DNA from 2 places in the Pseudomonas sp. Ma2-10 genome. Region 2 is predicted to be linked to the other one. Evidence: riboswitches for the same ligand, from Rfam matches in the RefSeq annotation. Region 2 holds a riboswitch; the other holds the start of a gene.

Region 1 (10,159 bases), on a different contig from region 2:
AATCACCCTGCTGGTCAATTACCACGCCTACCGGCCGGCCCATGGCCTTTTCCTCGTTGTCGAGGAAACCGGTGAGTACGTCAATCGGCTGCCCGGCCGGTTTCCCTGCGCTGAACGGCACGAAAATCACTTTGTAGCCGCTGTGCGGTTGACGGTTCCATGAGCCGTGCTGGCCGATGAATGCCCCTTCCTTGAACTGCGCCGGCAGTCTGTTGCCTTCAGCGAACGTCAGGCCCAACGATGCGGTATGCGCGCCGACTGCGTAGTCCGGCGCAATGGCCTTGGCCACCAGGTCGGGGTTTTGCGGCTCGACGCGGATGTCGACGTGCTGACCGTAATAACTGTAAGGCCAGCCGTAGAACCCGCCGTCCTTCACTGAAGTGATGTAGTCCGGTACCAGATCGCTGCCGATTTCGTCGCGCTCGTTGACCGCCGTCCACAATGCGCCGCTGCGGGGTTCCCAGGCCAGGCCGTTTGGATTACGAATCCCCGAGGCGAAGATTCGATGATTGCCGGTGGCGCGATCCACTTCCCAGATCGCTGCGCGACCTTCTTCCTTGTCCATGCCATTTTCGGCCACGTTGCTGTTGGACCCCACCGTGACATACAGCTTGCTGCCGTCCTTGCTGGCGATGACGTTTTTGGTCCAGTGGTGATTCAGCGTACCGCCCGGCAGGTCGATCACCTTCGTCGGCGGTGACGTGATCGCTGTCTCGCCGCTTTCATAGTGGAAGCGCAGCAAGCGGTCCGTGTCGGCGACGTACAGGTCATTGCCGACCAGGGTCATACCAAAGGGCGAGTTGAGATTTTCCAGGAACACCGTGCGGGTTTCGGCGATGCCGTCGTGGTCCTTGTCCCGCAGCAGCGTGATGCGGTTCGGGCTCGGTACGCCGGCGCCGGCACGGCCCATGACTATACCCATGACCCAGCCACGAATACCTTTGCCGTCATCGGGTTTGGGAGGGGCGTTGGTTTCGGCCACCAGCACGTCGCCGTTAGGCAATACGTAAAGCCAGCGTGGGTGATCGAGACCTTCGGCAAAAGCCGCCACCTGAGTCCCTGTCGCGGCGACAGGCTTCGCGCCGTCCGGCCAGCCGATCGCCGGGGCGATGTTGACCGTCGGGATCAGGGTTTTATTCGGTTCTGGCAGCTTGGGTGACGGGCCGTAGCCGTCGGTGACTTGCAGCCTGGCGGATTCACCACAGGCCGCAAGCCCTCCGGCGAGTACGATGACGAGAGCGAGCGGGGGGTTGCGCATACTGATCTTCCCTTTGAATGCATTGACCTAATCAATAGAGAAGCGCAGGTGCGCGATGGTTCAACCGGTCAGCCGCGGGCCTCCTTGAACAGCACGGCAATGCCGGGGTGATAGTTGCCGGCTTCGTTGTGCAATTTGCGATAGGCATAAGGGAAATACCAGGCCACCGCGCAGGTGTGTTCCTTTTGCAGGTCGTCGACCATGTCCTGGAGTTCTTCCGGGGTGGCGCTTTGTTGGGCTTTTTGTGGCGCGACAAACAGGCAGCCGAGTTTCAGGTCGCTGGCGTAGCTGATGCGTTTGGCCTCGCTGGTGATGTCTTGCAAGGCTTGAGACAGGTTCAGGCTGTTGACGCGTGGCCAGCGCTGGGTCGCCTGCAGGTAAGCGCGTTCTTCGCTGGTCGCGATAAACAGATCGGCGCGGCCATTGCGTTCGCCTTCTTCGACCTGTTTACGGGTCGGTGTTTGTTGCAGTGTGACCATTTCCGCCATCCAGGCCGCGGAGGAAAGCAGGCTCAGGTTGGCCTTTTCGTCGAACCAGTAAGGCGTGTCGTTATCGCCGCGCACGGCGTTGTAGCGGTCGATACAGTCAAACCAGCGTTCCAGCACCGGGCGCAGGAATTCCAGCTTCGGATTGCTGATGATCATGCCTTGCATGTGGCTCACCCTTGTTGTTGTGTTGTGAGGTTGTGGCTCTTTGATATCGCTGCTTGGAGTGTGGCACAAGATTGACGTCAGATAATTGATCGACGGCAGTTATTCGCTCGCAGGCCGCCCGTCTTCAATTGACGCTCCATCCCCAACCCTCTAACCTTCGCGGCTTGCTTCAGGTGCTCTGTGACCGTGGTCGACAGAGTGAAACTGGGAAGCCGGTGAGTGACTGCCTTCAAGTGACGAAGAGCCATGATCCCGGCGCTGCCCCCGCAACGGTAAATGAGTGAAGGCTGCGCCTAGAGCCACTGTGTCGTGTGTCGACATGGGAAGGCGCGCAGTCAGGCGACAACGCCGCTCATGAGCCCGGAGACCGGCCTGATCCATCCAGCGGCATCACGGTGGGCGATGCCAGGCTTCTTGCCGTCTATTCTTGTGCCTGCCCGCCGTTATCCAGCCTCAACGGAGAGCTCCCCCATGACTGATACCCCCGATCGTGACGAACGTCATCTGGCGCGCATGCTGCGCAAAAAAGCCGTGATCGACGAACGCATCGCCAATTCCCCAAATGAATGTGGCCTGCTGCTGGTGCTGACCGGCAACGGCAAAGGCAAAAGCAGCTCGGCCTTCGGCATGCTCGCCCGGTCTATGGGCCACGGCATGCAGTGTGGTGTGGTGCAATTCATCAAGGGGCGCAGCAGCACCGGCGAAGAACTGTTCTTCCGGCGCTTTGCCGAACAGGTGCGTTTTCATGTGATGGGCGAGGGCTTCACCTGGGAAACCCAGGATCGCCAGCGTGACATCGCCGCCGCTGAAGCCGCGTGGGCGGTGTCTCGCGAATTGCTGCGTGATCCGTCGATCGGCCTGGTGGTGCTGGATGAATTGAACATTGCGCTCAAGCACGGTTATCTGGATCTCGATCAAGTGCTCAGCGACTTGCAGGCCCGTCCGCCGATGCAGCACGTGGTGGTCACCGGTCGCGGCGCCAAGCCGCAGATGATCGAACTGGCTGACACCGTCACCGAAATGGGCGTGATCAAGCACGCGTTCCAGGCCGGGATCAAAGCGCAAAAAGGCGTCGAATTGTGAGTCAACCACGTCATTGCCCGGCGGTATTGATTGCCGCGCCGGCTTCCGGTCAGGGCAAGACCACCGTCACCGCCGCGCTGGCCCGCTTGCATCGCAATCAAGGGCGCAAGGTGCGCGTGTTCAAATGTGGCCCGGACTTTCTTGACCCGATGATTCTCGAGCGCGCCAGCGGTGCGCCGGTATATCAACTGGACATGTGGATGGTCGGCGAGCAGGAAAGTCGTCGATTGTTGTGGGAGGCTGCCGGCGAAGCCGATCTGATTCTCATCGAAGGCGTCATGGGACTGTTTGACGGTACGCCGTCCAGCGCTGATCTGGCGCGGCACTTTGGTGTGCCGGTGCTCGGTGTGATCGACGGCACCGCCATGGCCCAGACTTTTGGCGCACTGGCCCTGGGGCTGGCGCGCTATCAGCCGGACTTGCCGTTTGCGGGCGTGTTGGCCAATCGTGTTGGCACGTTGCGGCACGCGCAATTGCTCGAAGGCAGCCTGACGGAAGGCTTGCGCTGGTATGGCGCCTTGTCCCGGGAAACCGGAATCGAATTGCCGAGTCGACACCTCGGCTTGGTTCAGGCCAGTGAGTTGAACGATCTCGACCTGCGCCTTGATGCGGCGGCTGACGCACTGGCCAGCAGTTGCGAGGTCGCGCTGCCACCGGCGGTGGCCTTCGCCGCGCCTGATGTGATCGCTGTCGAGCCTCTGTTGGCCGGCGTTCGAATTGCCGTGGCGCGTGACGAAGCGTTTGCCTTCACCTACGGCGCAAGCCTGGATTTGCTGCGGGCCATGGGCGCCGAGTTGCTGTTTTTCTCGCCGATCCACGACACGCAATTGCCGCCGGCAGATAGCCTTTACCTGCCGGGCGGTTATCCCGAATTGCACCATGTGGCGCTGTCACAGAACACCACCATGCTGACTGCAATCGGCGCTCACCATGCGGCCGGCAAACCGTTGTTGGCGGAGTGCGGCGGCATGCTGTATTTGCTTGATTCGTTGACCGACGTCGAGGGCACTCGCGCTGAACTGGTCGGCTTGCTGGCGGGTGATGCGGTGATGCAAAAGCGTCTGGCTGCCTTGGCGTTGCAGGCGGTCGAATTGCCGGAAGGTTCGCTGCGCGGGCACACCTATCACCACTCGCTGACCAGCACCGAGCTTGAGCCCATCGCTCGTGGCCTGAGCCCTAACGGTGGGCGAGGCGCAGAAGCGGTTTATCGCGAAGGGCGGATGACCGCGTCCTACGTGCACTTTTATTTCCCTTCCAACCCCCAGGCGGTGGCGGCGTTGTTCAAGCCATGAACCCAGATGATCTTGCGTTCAGCGAAGCGGAGCGCGCGGCGGTCTACCGAGCCATCGGTGAACGCCGCGACATGCGTCATTTCAGCGGTGGCACGGTCGAGCCCGAGTTACTGCGGCGCCTGCTCGAAGCCGCGCATCAGGCACCGAGTGTCGGCCTGATGCAGCCCTGGCGGTTCATCCGCATCAGCGATCGAACCCTGCGCGGCAAGATCCAGTTGTTGGTGGAAGAAGAACGCCTGCGCACCGCCGAAGCGCTTGGCGAGCGCACCGACGACTTCATGAAGCTCAAAGTCGAAGGCATCAACGACTGCGCCGAGGTGCTGGTCGCGGCACTGATGGACGATCGCGAGCGTCACATCTTCGGCCGTCGCACGATGCCGGAAATGGACATGGCGTCCTTGTCCTGCGCGATCCAGAACCTCTGGCTGGCCTCCCGCGCTGAAGGGTTGGGCATGGGCTGGGTCTCGCTGTTCGAGCCGCAAGCGCTGGCGGACCTGCTGGGTTTGCCCGCCGGCGCCAAGCCCTTGGCCGTTCTTTGCCTGGGGCCGGTCAAGCAATTCTATCCGGCGCCGATGCTGGTACTCGAAGGCTGGGCGCAGGCACGACCGCTGAGTGAGCTGCTGTATGAAAATTATTGGGGAGTGAGTCAATGAGTGTGGCGTTGTTGAGTGTCGCCGCGGTTGCGCTGGACGCGCTGCTGGGTGAACCCAAACGCTGGCATCCGCTGGTGGCGTTCGGCCGTTTTGCCGACCGCATCGAGCAACGTTTCAACGGTGGCGGTGGCCGTGGGTGGCGCAGTCATGGCGTCACGGCCTGGGTGATCGCGGTGTTGCCGCTGACCCTTCTGGCTACGGCGTTTTCCTGGGCGCCCTATGTCGGCTGGATCGTCGAGATTCTCGTGCTCTATTGTGCCCTCGGCATGCGCAGCCTGGGTGAACACGTCGAGCCGGTGGCCAAGGCGCTGCGCAGCGATGATCTGGACGAGGCGCGCAAACGGGTCAGTTATCTGGTCAGCCGCCAGACCCACGAACTGGATAAAACCGAAGTTGCCCGCGCCGCCACCGAATCTGTATTGGAGAACGGCAGCGACGCGGTATTCGCGGCGCTGTTCTGGTTTGCGGTGGCCGGCGCGCCTGGCGTGGTGCTCTACCGTTTGAGTAACACGCTGGATGCGATGTGGGGCTATCGCAACGAGCGCTTCGAACGTTTCGGTTGGGCGGCGGCAAAGATCGACGATGTCCTCAACTACATTCCTGCGCGCCTGGTGGCATTGACCTACGCGCTGCTGGGCAAAACCCGACGTGCGCTGAGATGCTGGCGTACCCAGGGTCCGACCTGGGACAGCCCGAATGCCGGACCAGTGATGGCGGCCGGTGCCGGTGCGCTCGGTGTGGAGTTGGGCGGGCCGGCGATTTATCACGGTGAACTGCATCAGCGTCCGCCACTGGGCGAAGGCGTGCCGGCGGATGCCGACTCCATCGACTGCGGCTGGCAATTGGTCCAGCGCGGGGTATGGTTATGGTTGCTGATCCTCTGCGTGGGGGCTGAATTTTATGCTTGAACACGGTGGTCGGTTACGCAAGGCGGCGCTTGATTACGGTATCGCCCAAGCCGATTGGCTCGACCTGTCCAGCGGCCTCGCGCCCTGGCCGTTTCCAGTCCCGGAGATTCCGTTGCGGGCCTGGGCGCGGTTGCCGGAAACCGATGACGGTCTGGAACAGGCGGCCTGTGATTATTACGGTGCCGCTCAGGTGCTGCCAGTGGCCGGCTCACAAATGGCGATCCAGTTACTGCCGCGTTTGCGCCGGGCCGGCAAGGTCGGCGTGCTCTCGCCGTGTTACGCCGAACACGCCGAAGCGTGGCGCCGTACTGGCTGCATCGTGCGTGAAGTGCTGGAGCAGGAAGTCGACTTCTTTCTCGACAGCCTGGACGTGCTGGTGGTGGTCAATCCGAACAATCCTACCGGCCTGAGCCTGACACCGAGTCGGCTGCTCGACTGGCACTCGCGGCTGGCGCAGCGCGGTGGCTGGCTGGTGGTGGACGAGGCGTTCATGGACAACACGCCCCAACTGAGCCTGGCACCCTTTGCCAATCAGGTCGGGTTGATCGTGTTGCGTTCCTTCGGCAAGTTCTTCGGCCTGGCCGGTGTGCGACTGGGTTTCGTGCTGGCCGAGCGCAAGTTGCTCAAGTTGCTGGCCGAGCAAGTGGGCCCGTGGGCGGTCAGCGGGCCGACGCGGGTGCTGGGTCAGGCTTGTCTGCTGGATGCCGAAGGGCATGTGCGGCAACGGGTTCGTGCTGAAGAAGCCAGCGAGCGTTTGACGCTGCTGCTTGAACAGCACGGCTTCAAACCCCAGGGTGGCTGCGCTTTGTTTCAATGGCTGATCACCGACGGCGCCGAAGCCCTGCATGAGTTCATGGCTCGACGCGGCATTTTGTTGCGCTTGTTCACGCACAACAGCAGCCTGCGTTTCGGCTTGCCTGCCGATGAAACCGACTGGACACGTCTCACGCAAGCGTTCGAAGCCTACGCCAAGGACACCCAATGACTACGTTGATGGTGCAGGGCACCACCTCCGACGCCGGTAAAAGCACGCTGGTGACGGCGTTGTGCCGCTGGCTCACGCGTCAGGGCGTCAGCGTCGTGCCGTTCAAGCCGCAGAACATGGCGCTCAACAGTGCCGTGACCGCCGACGGTGGGGAGATCGGTCGTGCGCAAGCGGTGCAGGCTCAGGCCGCCAACCTTGAGCCGCACACCGACATGAATCCTGTGTTGCTCAAGCCCAACAGCGATACCGGCGCCCAGGTGATCATTCATGGGCGCGCGGTCACCTCGATGAACGCCGTCGCGTATCACGACTACAAAGCCATCGCCATGCAAGCGGTGCTGGCCTCCCATAAGCGACTGAGCGCGGCGTACCCGGTGGTCATGGTCGAAGGCGCGGGCTCGCCGGCCGAGATCAATCTGCGTGCCGGTGACATCGCCAACATGGGCTTTGCCGAGGCCGTGGACTGTCCGGTGGTGCTGATCGCCGACATCAATCGCGGTGGGGTTTTCGCGCATCTGGTGGGCACGCTGGAACTGCTGTCGCCCAGCGAGCAAGCGCGGGTCAAAGGCTTCATCATCAACCGGTTTCGCGGCGATATCGCTTTGCTGCAACCGGGCCTTGACTGGCTGGAAGCGCGCACCGGCAAACCGGTGATCGGCGTTCTGCCTTACGTGATGGACCTGCACCTGGAAGCCGAGGATGGCATCGATCAGCGTCAGACCGACAAGGTTGACCAGGTGCTGAAAGTGCTGGTGCCGGTGCTGCCGCGCATCAGCAACCACACCGATTTCGATCCCCTGCGCTTGCATCCGCAGGTGGATCTGCAATTCATCGGCCCCGGCCAGGCGATTCCACCGGCCGACCTGATCATTCTCCCCGGTTCGAAAAGCGTGCGCAGCGACCTCGCGTATTTGCGGGCCAGCGGCTGGGATACCGCGATCAGTCGTCACCTGCGTTATGGCGGCAAAGTGCTGGGTATCTGCGGCGGTCTGCAAATGCTCGGCGAGCAGGTACACGACCCGCTGGGCCTCGAAGGCGCGCCGGGGTCCAGCGCCGGTCTGGGCGTGTTGGCGCTCCAAACCCAGCTCGAAGAAGAGAAGCAATTGCGCAATGTGCGCGGGCGTCTGGCGCTCGAAGATGCGCCGGTCAGCGGCTACGAAATTCATGCTGGCGTCACCACTGGCCCGGCGTTGGAAAACGCCGCGGTGCAGCTGGACGACGGTCGCTGCGACGGTGCGCAAAGTGTGGACGGGCAGGTATTCGGCACCTATCTGCATGGGCTGTTTGAATCGCCGGCGGCGTGCAGTGCGCTGTTGCGCTGGGCAGGTTTGCAGGCGGTGCAGGACGTGGATTATCACGCGTTGCGTGAGCGCGATATCGAGCGGCTGGCGGATCTGGTGGAGACGCATCTGGATACCGGGTTGTTGCGAGATCTCTGTGGGTTTTGAAGAAGGTTTATCACCATGCTGCAACTGATCCTCGGCGGTGCCCGTTCCGGCAAAAGCCGCCTGGCCGAAAAGCTCGCCTCCGACAGCGCTCTGGCAGTGACTTACATCGCCACCAGCCAACCCCTCGACGGTGAAATGAACGAGCGGGTGGCCCATCACCGAGCCCGTCGTCCCGCCGAGTGGGCGTTGATCGAAGAACCTCTGCAACTCGCGCGCATCCTGCACGAAACCGCCAGCGCCGAACGTTGCCTGCTGGTGGATTGCCTGACCCTGTGGCTGACCAACCTGCTGATGCTCGACGACGCCGAGCGGCTGTCGGTCGAACGTGATGCGCTGCTGGACTGCCTGGCGTCGTTGCCGGGTGAGGTCATTTTTGTCAGCAACGAGACCGGAATGGGTGTCGTGCCGCTGGGCGAATTGACTCGCCGCTATGTCGATGAAGCCGGTTGGCTGCATCAAGCGTTGGCCGAGCGCTGTCAACGCGTCGTCCTGACCGTCGCCGGCCTGCCCCTGACTTTGAAAGGAACTGCGTTATGACTCAATCCTGGTGGCTGACCCCCTGCAAGCCGATCGATACCCAAGCGGTCGCGCAGGCGCAGGCCCGTCAACAGCAACTGACCAAACCGGCCGGCTCCCTCGGTCGGCTTGAGTCGGTGGCCGTGCAATTGGCCGGGCTGCAGGGGCAGGTCAAGCCGAGACTGGATCAGCTGTGGATCGCGATTTTTGCCGGTGACCATGGCGTGGTCGCGGAGGGGGTGTCGGCATTTCCCCAGGAAGTCACCGGGCAGATGCTGCATAACTTCGTCAGCGGCGGGGCGGCGATCAGCGTGCTGGCGCGGCAACTCGGGGCCTGCCTGGAAGTCGTCGACCTCGGCACGGTGACGCCGTCGTTGAATTTACCGGGTGTGCGCCACATGAACATCGGCCCGGGCACGGCGAATTTCGTCGAAGGTTCGGCGATGACGCCGGCTCAAGGTGAACTCGCTTTGCAGGCCGGCCGCGACAGCGTGCAGCGCGCCATCGCGGCGGGTGCGCAGTTGTTTATCGGTGGCGAGATGGGCATCGGCAACACCACGGCGGCCAGCGCGCTGGCCTGTGCCTTGCTCGATTGCCCGGTGGTGCACCTGGCTGGGCCGGGCACGGGTTTGGACGCGGCGGGTGTCAGCCATAAAGCTCAGGTCATCGAGCGCGCAGTGGCGTTGCACAGTGCTCAACGTGGCGATGTACTGCAAACCCTGTTCAACCTCGGCGGTTTCGAAGTCGCGGCGCTGGTCGGCGCGTATCTGGCGTGTGCCCAGGAAGGCGTCGCGGTGCTGGTGGACGGTTTTATTTGCAGCGTCGCGGCATTGGTCGCGGTGCGCTTGAATCCTGAATGCCGTCAGTGGCTGTTGTTCGGTCATCGCGGCGCCGAGCCCGGTCATCGTCATGTATTGGAAACCCTGAACGCCGAACCGCTGCTGGACCTCGGCCTGCGTCTGGGTGAGGGCAGTGGCGCGGCGTTGGCCGTGCCGTTGCTGCGTCTGGCGTGCGACCTGCACGGGCAGATGGCGACTTTCGCCGAGGCCGCCGTGGCGGACCGTCCGGCATGACCTTGCACCTGGACCTGTTGCGCCACGGTGAAACCGAGCTCGGCGGCGGTTTGCGCGGCAGTCTCGACGACGCGCTGACTGACAAGGGCTGGGCGCAGATGCGCGCGGCGGTGGTCGAGCGGGGGCCTTGGGATCGTTTGATCAGTTCGCCACTGCAGCGGTGTGCGCGGTTCGCCGAAGCGCTTGGCGCACAACTGGGTTTGCCAGTGCAGTTGGATAAAGACCTGCAAGAGCTGCACTTTGGCGCCTGGGAAGGGCAGAGCGCCGCTGCGCTGATGGACACCGATGCC
Region 2 (10,159 bases):
TTTGGTGGCCTCGGAGTAGTTTTCCACCAGTTCATCGAAGGTCACGTTGCGGTAGCCGGGGTTGTTCACATCAGGCGACAGCGAGCAGGTGCGGCTTGTAGGGCCGAGCACGCCAGCAACGAAGCGCGGCTTGTTCGGGGTTTCCAGGGTCTTGGCGTCTGCCACCTTGCGTGCCAGACGTGCGCCTTCTACGTTTAGCTCGTACGCTAGGCCCTGCATGCCGTAATCGGCCTGGGACACCTGGGTGGCGTTGAAGGTGTTGGTTTCCAGAATGTCGGCGCCGGCATCCAGATAGGCTTTCTCGATAGCGCCAATCACGTCCGGGCGCGTTAGGATCAACAGGTCGTTGTTGCCCTTAACGTCACTTGGCCAGTCCGCGAAGCGTTTGCCGCGGTAATCCTGCTCTTCGAGCTTGTAGCTCTGGATCATCGTGCCCATGCCGCCATCGAGAATCAGGATGCGCTCTTTGAGGGCGTGCTTGAAAGCTTGAAGGCGAACACTGCGATCGGACATTTGGACTACTCGGAAAGACCATGACGAAGGGTGGGGATGATAGCAAACCTGTACGGTTTTAGAGCATGCCCCGGTTTTGCATGAATATCGCTCATGTTGGAGCGAGGTGTAGACCGGTAGAATCGCGGCGTTTTTCATGATTGGGAACAGGGATATGTCTTATCGCGTCATCAGCATTGTTTTGCTGTTTTTAAGCTGGGGCGCCGCCGCGCAGGATCCGGCCATTTCCTCTGCCGTTTCCTACCGCCGCGACATTCAACCGATCTTCACCGAAAAGTGTGTGGCCTGCCACGCCTGCTATGACTCCGCCTGTCAGCTCAACCTGGGCAGTGGCGAAGGGGTTGCTCGTGGCGCGACCAAGGTCCCGGTCTACGACGGCGAACGCCGCCAGGCTGGCGCGCCGACCCGGCTGTTTTATGACGCCTTCGGTAAACGCGCCTGGCAGCAAAAAGGCTTCTATTCGGTGCTTGACGCTCAGGGCAGTCAGGCCGCGTTAATGGCGCGGATGCTTGAGTTGGGCCACAAAACCCCCTTACAACCCAATGCCAAGCTGCCGGAGGACATCGTCCTCGGCCTGAACCGGGAAAACATGTGCGCGCTGCCGGGCGAGTTCGACGGCTACGCCAAATTACATCCCAAGGAGGGCATGCCGCTCGCGGTCACCGGCCTGACCGATCAGCAATACCAGACGCTCCAGCGTTGGCTCGCGTCCGGCGCGCCGATTGACGAGCAAGGTCTTGTGCCAAGCGCCAAAGAAGCATTGCAGGTGGTGCAGTGGGAAAACCTGCTCAACGCCCCGGGCTCACGGCAAAGCCTGGTGGGGCGCTGGTTGTTCGAGCATTTGTTTCTCGCTCACCTCTATTTCAAGGACGGCGAGCCGGGGCATTTCTTTCAGTGGGTGCGTTCGCGCACGCCGACCGGCCAGCCGATCGACCTGATCAACACACGTCGCCCGAATGACGATCCAGGCACTCAGGTGTATTACCGCTTGTGGCCGGTGCAAGGCGTGATTGTGCAGAAGACCCACATCACCTACCCGTTGAGCGCGGCGAAGATGGCCCGGATCAAAAGCCTCTTCTATAACGGCAAATGGCAGGTCGAGGCCTTGCCGGGCTATGGGCCGCAGCGTCGGGCCAATCCGTTCACCACGTTCGAGGCGATCCCGGCCCAGGCGCGTTATCAATTCATGCTCGATAACGCCGAATACTTCGTTCGTACGTTTATTCGCGGCCCGGTGTGCCGCGGCCAGATTGCCACCGACGTGATCCGCGACAATTTCTGGGCAATGTTTCAGGCGCCTGAGCACGACCTATACATCATTGATCCGAAGTATCGCGGCCAGGCCACTCCCTTGCTGGCGATGCCTGGGCAGAACGACGATGTCGGCAGCGTTCTGAGCCTGTGGCATGACTACCGCGACAAACGTAACGCGTACGAGGCGTTGCGCCGTGACAGTTACGCCGATACCCCGGCGCCGAGTTGGTCGACCTTGTGGGCCGGCAACGACAACGCCTTACTGACCATTTTTCGGCATTTCGACAGTGCCTCGGTGAACAAAGGCCTGATCGGTGACGTGCCGCAAACGATGTGGCTGTTCGACTTCCCGCTGCTGGAGCGCACGTATTACCAATTGGCGGTCAACTTCGACGTGTTCGGTAACGTCTCCCATCAAGCCCAGACCCGGCTGTACTTCGACCTGATCCGCAACGGCGCCGAGCAAAACTTCCTGCGCCTGATGCCGGCCGATTCGCGCGACGATTACCTCGACGATTGGTACCAGAGCGGTGGCAAGTTCAAGATGTGGCTGGACTACGAGGCCATCGACAACGACAAAAAAACGGCGCTGGTGCTGGACGAAAAGGACCCGAAACGCGATTTCGCCATGCAGTTGCTGGCCCGTTACGGCGACCTCAACGCCAAGCCGGATCCGATCAACCGTTGTCACGGCGCTTATTGCTCGCGGCCGAACATCGACCCGGCCTTGCAGGGGGCCGAGCAGGCCTTGAGTCGTCTGACTTCACGTCCGGCGGCCGGGCTTAAGGTTATTGATCAATTGCCTGAGGCCACCCTGCTGCGCATCGAAACCCAGAGCGGCAAGCGCGAGGTTTACAGCCTGCTGCGCAATCGCGCGCACAGTAACGTCGCGTTCCTGCTGGGTGAATCTCTGCGGTATCAGCCAGGGCTCGACACATTGACTATTTATCCGGGCGTGCTCAGCAGCTATCCGAACTTCATATTCAACATCCCGGCCGAGCAAGTGCCTGAGTTCGTGGGCGAGATGGAAAACGCCAAGGATGCTAATCGATTCGAAAAAATCGTCGAGCGCTGGGGGATTCGCCGCAGTCATCCGCAGTTCTGGTTCTACTTCCATGACCTGAGCCGGTACGTCCACGAGACCGACCCGGTGGAAGAGGGCGTGTTGGACATGAACCGGTACGAGAATCTTTGATCGACCTTTGATGATGGTGTGGTGTCGCATATGAAGGGGTGGCAAGTTGCGTCTGTCGGTGGCTTAAAGACTGGATTGACAGCCGAACCGGCGAAGATGGCTATAACCGCTCTTTCCCGACAAAAATACTAGGACTTTGTACGGCGCGATGATTGGCGTAAACTGCGCCCAAGCCTGCGAGGAGTTTCCATGACCGCTATTACCATTACCGACGCCGCCCACGATTATCTGGCTGATCTGCTCTCCAAGCAGAACACCCCAGGCATCGGCATCCGCGTCTTTATTACCCAGCCTGGCACCCAGTACGCCGAAACCTGCATTGCTTATTGCAAGCCGGGCGAAGAAAAACCTGAAGACACGGCGCTGGGGCTCAAAAGCTTCACCGCTTACATCGACTCGTTCAGCGAAACTTTCCTGGACGATGCGGTAGTCGACTACGCCACAGACCGTATGGGCGGCCAGCTCACCATCAAGGCGCCAAACGCCAAAGTACCGATGGTCAACGCCGACAGTCCGGTCAATGAGCGTATTAACTATTACCTGCAAACCGAGATCAACCCGGGGCTGGCCAGCCACGGCGGTCAGGTCAGCCTGATCGATGTGGTCGACGACGGCATCGCCGTGCTGAAGTTCGGCGGCGGTTGCCAAGGCTGCGGCCAGGCAGACGTCACCCTTCGCGAAGGCATCGAGCGCACCTTGCTCGAGCGCGTTCCCGAGCTCAAGGGCGTTCGTGACGTCACGGACCACACGCAGAAAGAAAACGCCTACTACTGAGTAAGGTGTTCGCTGCAAACCTAAAAACGGCGCCCGTGAGCGCCGTTTTTTTATGGGTGATTGACGGTTCCCACGGCGTAGGAACGGTCAGGGCCGGAAGAGATGTGCATGCCCGGCACGGTACAGTGACGACTCACTGAAGTGATCACTGCCCAAAACCCGACCCACCAAAATCAACGCCGTGCGCCGAAACCCCTTGGCTTGAACCTTCGCCGCAATGTCTTCAAGCGTCCCCACCACCCAATCCTGATCCGGCCAGGTCGCCCGGTGAATCACCGCGATCGGGCAATCCGCGCCGTAATGCGGCAGCAATTCGGCGAGGATTTTCTCCAGATGATTGACCCCCAGATGAATCGCCATAGTCGCCCCATGCTGCGCCAGGCTGCCAAGCTCTTCGCCGGCGGGCATCGCGGTTTTGTCGGCATAGCGGGTCAGGATCACACTTTGCGACACGTCGGGTAACGTCAGTTCCGCGCCCAGCAATGCCGCGCAGGCCGCCGTGGCCGTGACGCCGGGAATGATTTCATACGGGATGTCGAGTTCACGCAGGTAGCGGATCTGCTCACCAATTGCACCATAAAGACTCGGATCGCCGGAGTGCACCCTGGCCACATCCTGGCCTATGGCATGGGCGGATTTGATCAGCTCGATGATCTGTTCCAGGTGCAGTTCGGCGCTGTTGACTACCTGTTCGGCGCGATGACCTTCCAGCACGGCGGCAGGCACCAGGGAGCCGGCATAGATGATCACCGGGCAGCTGCGAATAAGCCGTTGGCCTTTGACAGTGATCAGTTCCGGGTCGCCGGGACCTGCGCCAATGAAGTAGACGGTCATCGTCGGTTCCTGTGAGAAAAAGGGGGCGGGCAAGGCTTCAGATGAAGATCGCTCATGATTGAAGGCGGGGATTATCGAGGATTTTATGCAGCGCCGGCCAACGCCAAGGTTGCCTGGGCATATTTTTGTCGTGAAATCAGCAATTTTGCCGGTGCCTGGGCCAATTGCTCGGCCAGGGCCAGGGCGGCACTTTCCGCGACGCCGTAGCAACCGGTGCGTTCGAACGCGATGTCCGAGCGGTGGCTGAGCTGCAGTTGATAGCCGGCCAGTTGTTCGCTGCTGAAGTACATCAGGGGGAGTGCTAGTTGTTCGGCCAATTCGATCAAGCCAGGTTCTTCGCGCTTCAGGTCGATGCTGGCCAGGGCCTTGATCTGGTGAAGTTCGATTTTATGAGCCTGTAACGCTTGATCGAGCAACGCCCGCAGCGTGCTGACGGGGCAGCCACGCTGGCAGCCCAGGCCGACCACTAACGTCGGCGCTGTGCTGATCTCAGTCATGCGCTGTATTGACCATCGCTTTTACGGCGGAACAACCAGGCACTGATCAGGCCCAAGGCCAGCCAGAATGCCACGTTGGTCAGCTGCGAAGCGATTTTGAACTGAGCTTCCAGGGCTTCTGGAGCCAGCATCGAGTGGGCTTCCGGTTGTGGTGCGCCGAGCACATGAGGGACAGCCAGGATTGCCACGCCGAGCACTTTCATCAGCCAGTGACGGCTGAACACGATCAATGCGATGCCGACGGCTGTGGAGGCTGCCGTGCCGATCCACCAAATCTGCCGTTGCGCCAAATCAGCTGCGGCAGTGCCCGGCAGTTCAGGCGGCAGAGCGAGGGTCGGTGCGAGCACGAACGTGGCGTAACCGGCCAGCCCCCAAAACAGGCCTTGGGAGGTTTTGGTCGGTGCGCGCAAGGTGTAAAGACCGGCCAGCATTAGGGCGAAACCGACCGCTACCACCAGATTGCCGCCGGTGGTGGCCAGCACGCGCTGCCAGCCGTTTTCCGGTTCCCAGCCTTCAGCATCGTGAGTGTGGGCGGTGACAGCACCTGCGGCGTGTTCGTGAACTTCAACAGCGGCGGGCTCGGATTTTTCGTAAGTCTCGGCCTGCAGAATCAACGGAGCCACCCAGAAGCTTTGTAGCAGGGTCAGTAGCAGGGCGGCCAGCAGCCCGGTGAACCCTGCGGTTTGCGCAATACGCTTGATCATATCGGCAGGTCTCAATGGCACGGGAATGCGGCGCTGTGGCGGGTATCGTGCGCGGCGTTGTGCACCGCTTCGATGTGCGAGAAACCGGCGAAATACACAAGGCTAACACCCAGGATCGACGCGCACACTGCGGCGGCCAGGCGTTGAGTCAGGGTATTGGTGGTGGTGGCGGTGCTCTTATCGGTGTTGCTGCCGGTACTGCTGATGATCGACATGGCGCTTCCCTCTGGTCTGTCAGCGGGTGATGTGGAGCGCATGGAAGACCCCTGCGAATCGCGCACGCAGAGGTTCAAACAGCGCCCGCCCACCGCGGGTTTGTTATTCAGTGATCGTAATGGTCACTTTGTGTTGCGGGCCGGTCTCCGGGCTCACGAGGGGCACTGGCTTTCGCCTTGACCTGCAAGCATCACCTTCCCATGCCGAATTGCTGGCACAGTGGATCTGACGCTTCGCTCGCTTACCGTTGCGGGGGCAGCACCGGACTGACATGACTTTAGAGTAAAGCACATGATTCACCGGTTTCCCGTTTCACCCTGTGAAGGGCACCCGTAACAAGGCGTGTAGGAGAGCATGGGCGAGGGTTGGGCGTCAATTGGCAAGGGTTCTCAACTCGACGTCACCGAGCTCAAGTGAACATTGACCCGCCCCCATGCGATGCGTAGCCTTGCGCTTTCGAGGTTCTTCGGCGTCTGCCGAAGCTAAGAAGGGAACGCGGTCGATGCCGCGGCTGCCCCCGCAACTGTGAACGGTGATATTCGCTGCCACGCCACTGCAAACCCTGTGCAACGGGTTCGCGGGAAGGCGCAGCGAATGCCAGGCCCACAAGCCCGACACGCCGTCAGCCAGGAGACCTGCCTCGATACAGATTCTCACTACAACCGGGCGGGGTGATCCGGTGGCGAACTCTTCCGCGCGCATCCGTCGTAGCGATTGTCGTCCCGTATGCCCGCCACCTTGCCAAAGGGCATCCGATGAAAACACTGGCCAAACTCCCCGTCACCATCGTTACCGGCTTCCTCGGCTCGGGCAAAACCACTTTGCTGCGGCACATGCTCGACAACGCTCAGGGCCGCCGCATTGCGGTGATCGTCAACGAATTCGGCGAGCTGGGCATCGACGGTGAAATCCTCAAACAGTGCGCCATTGGTTGCACTGAAGAAGAAGCCAACGGCCGCGTCTACGAACTGGCCAACGGCTGTCTGTGCTGCACCGTTCAGGAAGAGTTCTTCCCGGTGATGCGCGAATTGGTCGCCCGGCGCGCCGACCTCGACCACATCCTCATCGAAACCTCGGGCCTGGCTCTGCCAAAACCGCTGGTACAAGCCTTCCAATGGCCTGAAATTCGCAGCGCCTGCACCGTTGATGCGGTCATTACCGTGGTCGACAGCCCAGCGGTCGCCGCCGGTACCTTCGCGGCTTTCCCGGACCAGGTCGATGCCCAGCGCAAACTCGACCCGAACCTGGACCACGAATCGCCGCTGCACGAGCTGTTCGCGGATCAACTGGCCAGCGCCGACCTGGTGATCCTCAATAAAGCCGACCTGATCAGCCCTGAAGACCTGGCCCGCGTGCGCCTGGAAGTCGCTGAAGAACTGCCGCCGGCGGTGAAAGTCATCGAAGCCAGCAGCGGTCGCGTGCCATTGGACGTGCTGATCGGCCTCGGTGCCGGTTCCGAAGAGCACATCGACAGCCGTCACAGCCATCACGATCACCACCATGAAGACGACCACGACCATGATGCATTTGACTCGATTTCCATCGAGCTGCCTCAAGCCGATGAAAGCCTGCTGCTGGACGCGCTGACCCAATTGGTGGTCCAGCACGGCATCCTGCGCGTCAAAGGTTTCGCGGCGATCCCGAACAAACCGATGCGCCTGCTGATCCAGGGCGTGGGCACACGTTTCGACAAACACTTTGACCGTCAGTGGGGCGCCGACGAAGCGCGTACCACGCGCCTGGTATTGATCGGGCAGGAGCTGGACGCCACTCTGCTTGAAGCGCAATTGCGCGCTGCGCTCAGCGTTTAAGCCATGCACCTGCTCAGGACCCAGCCCGGCGGTTTCGTGTCGGATGACAACATTGCCGACCTTGGACAAACCCCTGCCGAGCTGGTGATCCTGTGCAGCGGCGACTCATCTCTCGCGCTGCTCGCTGAAGCGGCGCAGCAGTTGCCCGACGATTACCCGAGCGTGCGTCTGGCCAATCCGATGCAGGTGCAGAATCACGCCTCGGTTGACCTGTATGTCGACGAAGTGCTGCGCCACGCCAAGGTGATTTTGATCTCGCTGCACGGCGGTATCGCCTATTGGCGTTACGGCGTCGAGCGTCTGGTGGAATTATCCCAGCGTGGGGTACAACTGATTCTGGTGCCCGGCGATGACCGCCCGGACCCGGAACTCAGCGAGCTAAGCACGGTGGGTGCCGAAGACCGCGATCGGCTCTGGCAGTTTCTGCGTCAGGGCGGCATGAGCAATGCCCTCGATTTTTTCCACTGCCTTGCCAATCGTTGGCTGGATCGCGATTACGCCTGGGACGAGCCGCAAACCTTGCCGCGCACGGCGATTTACCACCCACACAAAAGCCCCGCTGAACTGAAGGATTGGCAAGCCGACTGGCAGGCCGATCAACCGGTCGCGGCAGTGCTGTTCTACCGCTCGCATTTGCAGGCGGCCAACACAGGCTTCATCGATGTTTTCTGCCAGCGTTTACAGGCCGCGGGGTTGAACCCGTTGCCGATTGCGGTGGCCAGTCTGAAAGAGCCCGGCTGCCTGACGGTGGTCGAGGACCTGTTGGACGAAGTCGAAGCCGGCGTGATTCTCAACACCACCGGTTTCGCACAATCGAGCCCAGAAGCGCCGCATTTGCGACCGTTTCGCCGCAACATTCCGGTGATCCAGGCGATCTGCGCCCAGGACAACGAGCAGGGATGGCGCGCCAGCGAACAAGGCCTCGGTCCACGTGATCTGGCGATGCACATCGCGCTGCCGGAACTGGACGGGCGGATCATCAGCCGACCGATCAGCTTCAAGGACCTGGCCTGGCGCAGCGAGCGCAGTCAATCCGATGTGGTCTGCTATCGACCACAACCGGAACGCATGGATTTTGTCGCCGAACTGGCGCGGCGCTGGATTGATCTGGCGCGAGTGCCCAACGCTGAAAAACGCATCGCCCTGATCCTTGCCAACTACCCGACCCGTGACGGGCGTATTGGCAATGGCGTCGGCCTCGACACACCCGCCGCCGCGCTGAACATCCTGCGTGCGCTGCATAAAGAAGGTTATCCGCTACCCGCCGAATTGCCCGACACCGGCACCGCGTTGATCCAGCAATTACTCGGCGGCGTCAGCAACGACCTCGACACCCTCGACCAGCGTCCGTGTCATCAAAGCCTGTCGATGGACGACTACAACCTGATGTTCAACGCCTTGCCCAAGGCCAACCGCCAGGCCGTGCTGGCGCGTTGGGGCTCGCCGCAAAGTGATCCGATGTGCCGTGGCGCGCGAATGATGATCGCCGGACTGCGCTTTGGCCTGACCTTCGTCGGCATTCAACCGGCGCGGGGTTATCAGGTGGACCCGAGCGCGGTGTATCACGACCCGGACCTGGTGCCACCTCACGGTTATCTGGCGTTCTACTTCTGGTTGCGTAACACCTACGGCGCCCATGGCGTGATCCACGTTGGCAAACACGGCAACCTCGAATGGTTGCCGGGCAAAGGCGTCGGTCTGTCCGAGAATTGCTGGCCGGATGTGCTGCTCGGGCCGTTGCCGAACATCTATCCGTTTATCGTCAACGATCCGGGAGAGGGCGCCCAGGCCAAGCGCCGTACGCAGGCGGTGATCATCGATCACCTGATGCCGCCGCTGACCCGCGCCGAAACTTACGGCCCGTTACGCAACCTTGAATTACTCGCCGACGAGTATTACGAAGCGCAATTGCTCGATCCGCGCCGTGCCCGGGAATTGCAGCGCGACATCCTGCAACTGGTGCGCGAGACGCACATCGACCGCGAACTGCAGCTGGACGAAAAACTTGACAGTGATGCCGATGCAGCGATCTGGTTGCCGCGTCTGGACACCTATTTATGCGACCTGAAAGAGTCGCAGATCCGCGATGGGCTGCATGTGTTTGGCGAGTCGCCGACCGGGCGCTTGCGTATCGACACCTTGCTGGCGTTGTTGCGCATTCCGCGTGGCGATGGACGGGGTGCCCAATCGAGCCTGCTGCGGGCCTTGGCCAAGGCGTTCACGTTGGGCTTCGATCCGCTGGAGTGTGCGCTCGCCGAACCTTGGACCGGGCCACGCCCGATTGAACTGCAAACCCTCACCGATGAAGTCTGGCGCACAGCAGGTGATACCCGCGAACGTCTGGAACTGTTCGCCACGCAA

The links. Region 2 has a riboswitch for cobalamin ahead of cobW (cobalamin biosynthesis protein CobW). Riboswitches for the same ligand answer to the same signal wherever they lie in the genome.
Region 1: another riboswitch for cobalamin. It lies ahead of cobO (cob(I)yrinic acid a,c-diamide adenosyltransferase); the one in region 2 lies ahead of cobW (cobalamin biosynthesis protein CobW).

The regions. Positions count from the first base shown of each region.
Region 1 covers NZ_JBTEYL010000019.1:47,937-58,095, reverse strand. Annotated here, with positions in the region: gene ACXPVS_RS20260 (PQQ-dependent sugar dehydrogenase) at 1-1,258, opposite strand, end outside; gene ACXPVS_RS20255 (hypothetical protein) at 1,327-1,911, opposite strand; cobalamin riboswitch at 2,066-2,301, shown strand; gene cobO (cob(I)yrinic acid a,c-diamide adenosyltransferase) at 2,383-2,994, shown strand; gene ACXPVS_RS20245 (cobyrinate a,c-diamide synthase) at 2,991-4,286, shown strand; gene bluB (5,6-dimethylbenzimidazole synthase) at 4,283-4,939, shown strand; gene cbiB (adenosylcobinamide-phosphate synthase CbiB) at 4,936-5,847, shown strand; gene cobD (threonine-phosphate decarboxylase CobD) at 5,840-6,832, shown strand; gene ACXPVS_RS20225 (cobyric acid synthase) at 6,829-8,280, shown strand; gene cobU (bifunctional adenosylcobinamide kinase/adenosylcobinamide-phosphate guanylyltransferase) at 8,296-8,817, shown strand; gene cobT (nicotinate-nucleotide--dimethylbenzimidazole phosphoribosyltransferase) at 8,814-9,869, shown strand; gene cobC (alpha-ribazole phosphatase family protein) at 9,866-10,159, shown strand, end outside.
Region 2 covers NZ_JBTEYL010000016.1:15,708-25,866, forward strand. Annotated here, with positions in the region: gene metH (methionine synthase) at 1-513, opposite strand, end outside; gene ACXPVS_RS18490 (fatty acid cis/trans isomerase) at 668-2,962, shown strand; gene nfuA (Fe-S biogenesis protein NfuA) at 3,152-3,736, shown strand; gene cobM (precorrin-4 C(11)-methyltransferase) at 3,824-4,570, opposite strand; gene ACXPVS_RS18505 (cobalamin biosynthesis protein) at 4,654-5,067, opposite strand; gene ACXPVS_RS18510 (CbtA family protein) at 5,064-5,771, opposite strand; gene ACXPVS_RS18515 (CbtB domain-containing protein) at 5,783-5,986, opposite strand; cobalamin riboswitch at 6,108-6,336, opposite strand; cobalamin riboswitch at 6,430-6,644, shown strand; gene cobW (cobalamin biosynthesis protein CobW) at 6,743-7,798, shown strand; gene cobN (cobaltochelatase subunit CobN) at 7,802-10,159, shown strand, end outside.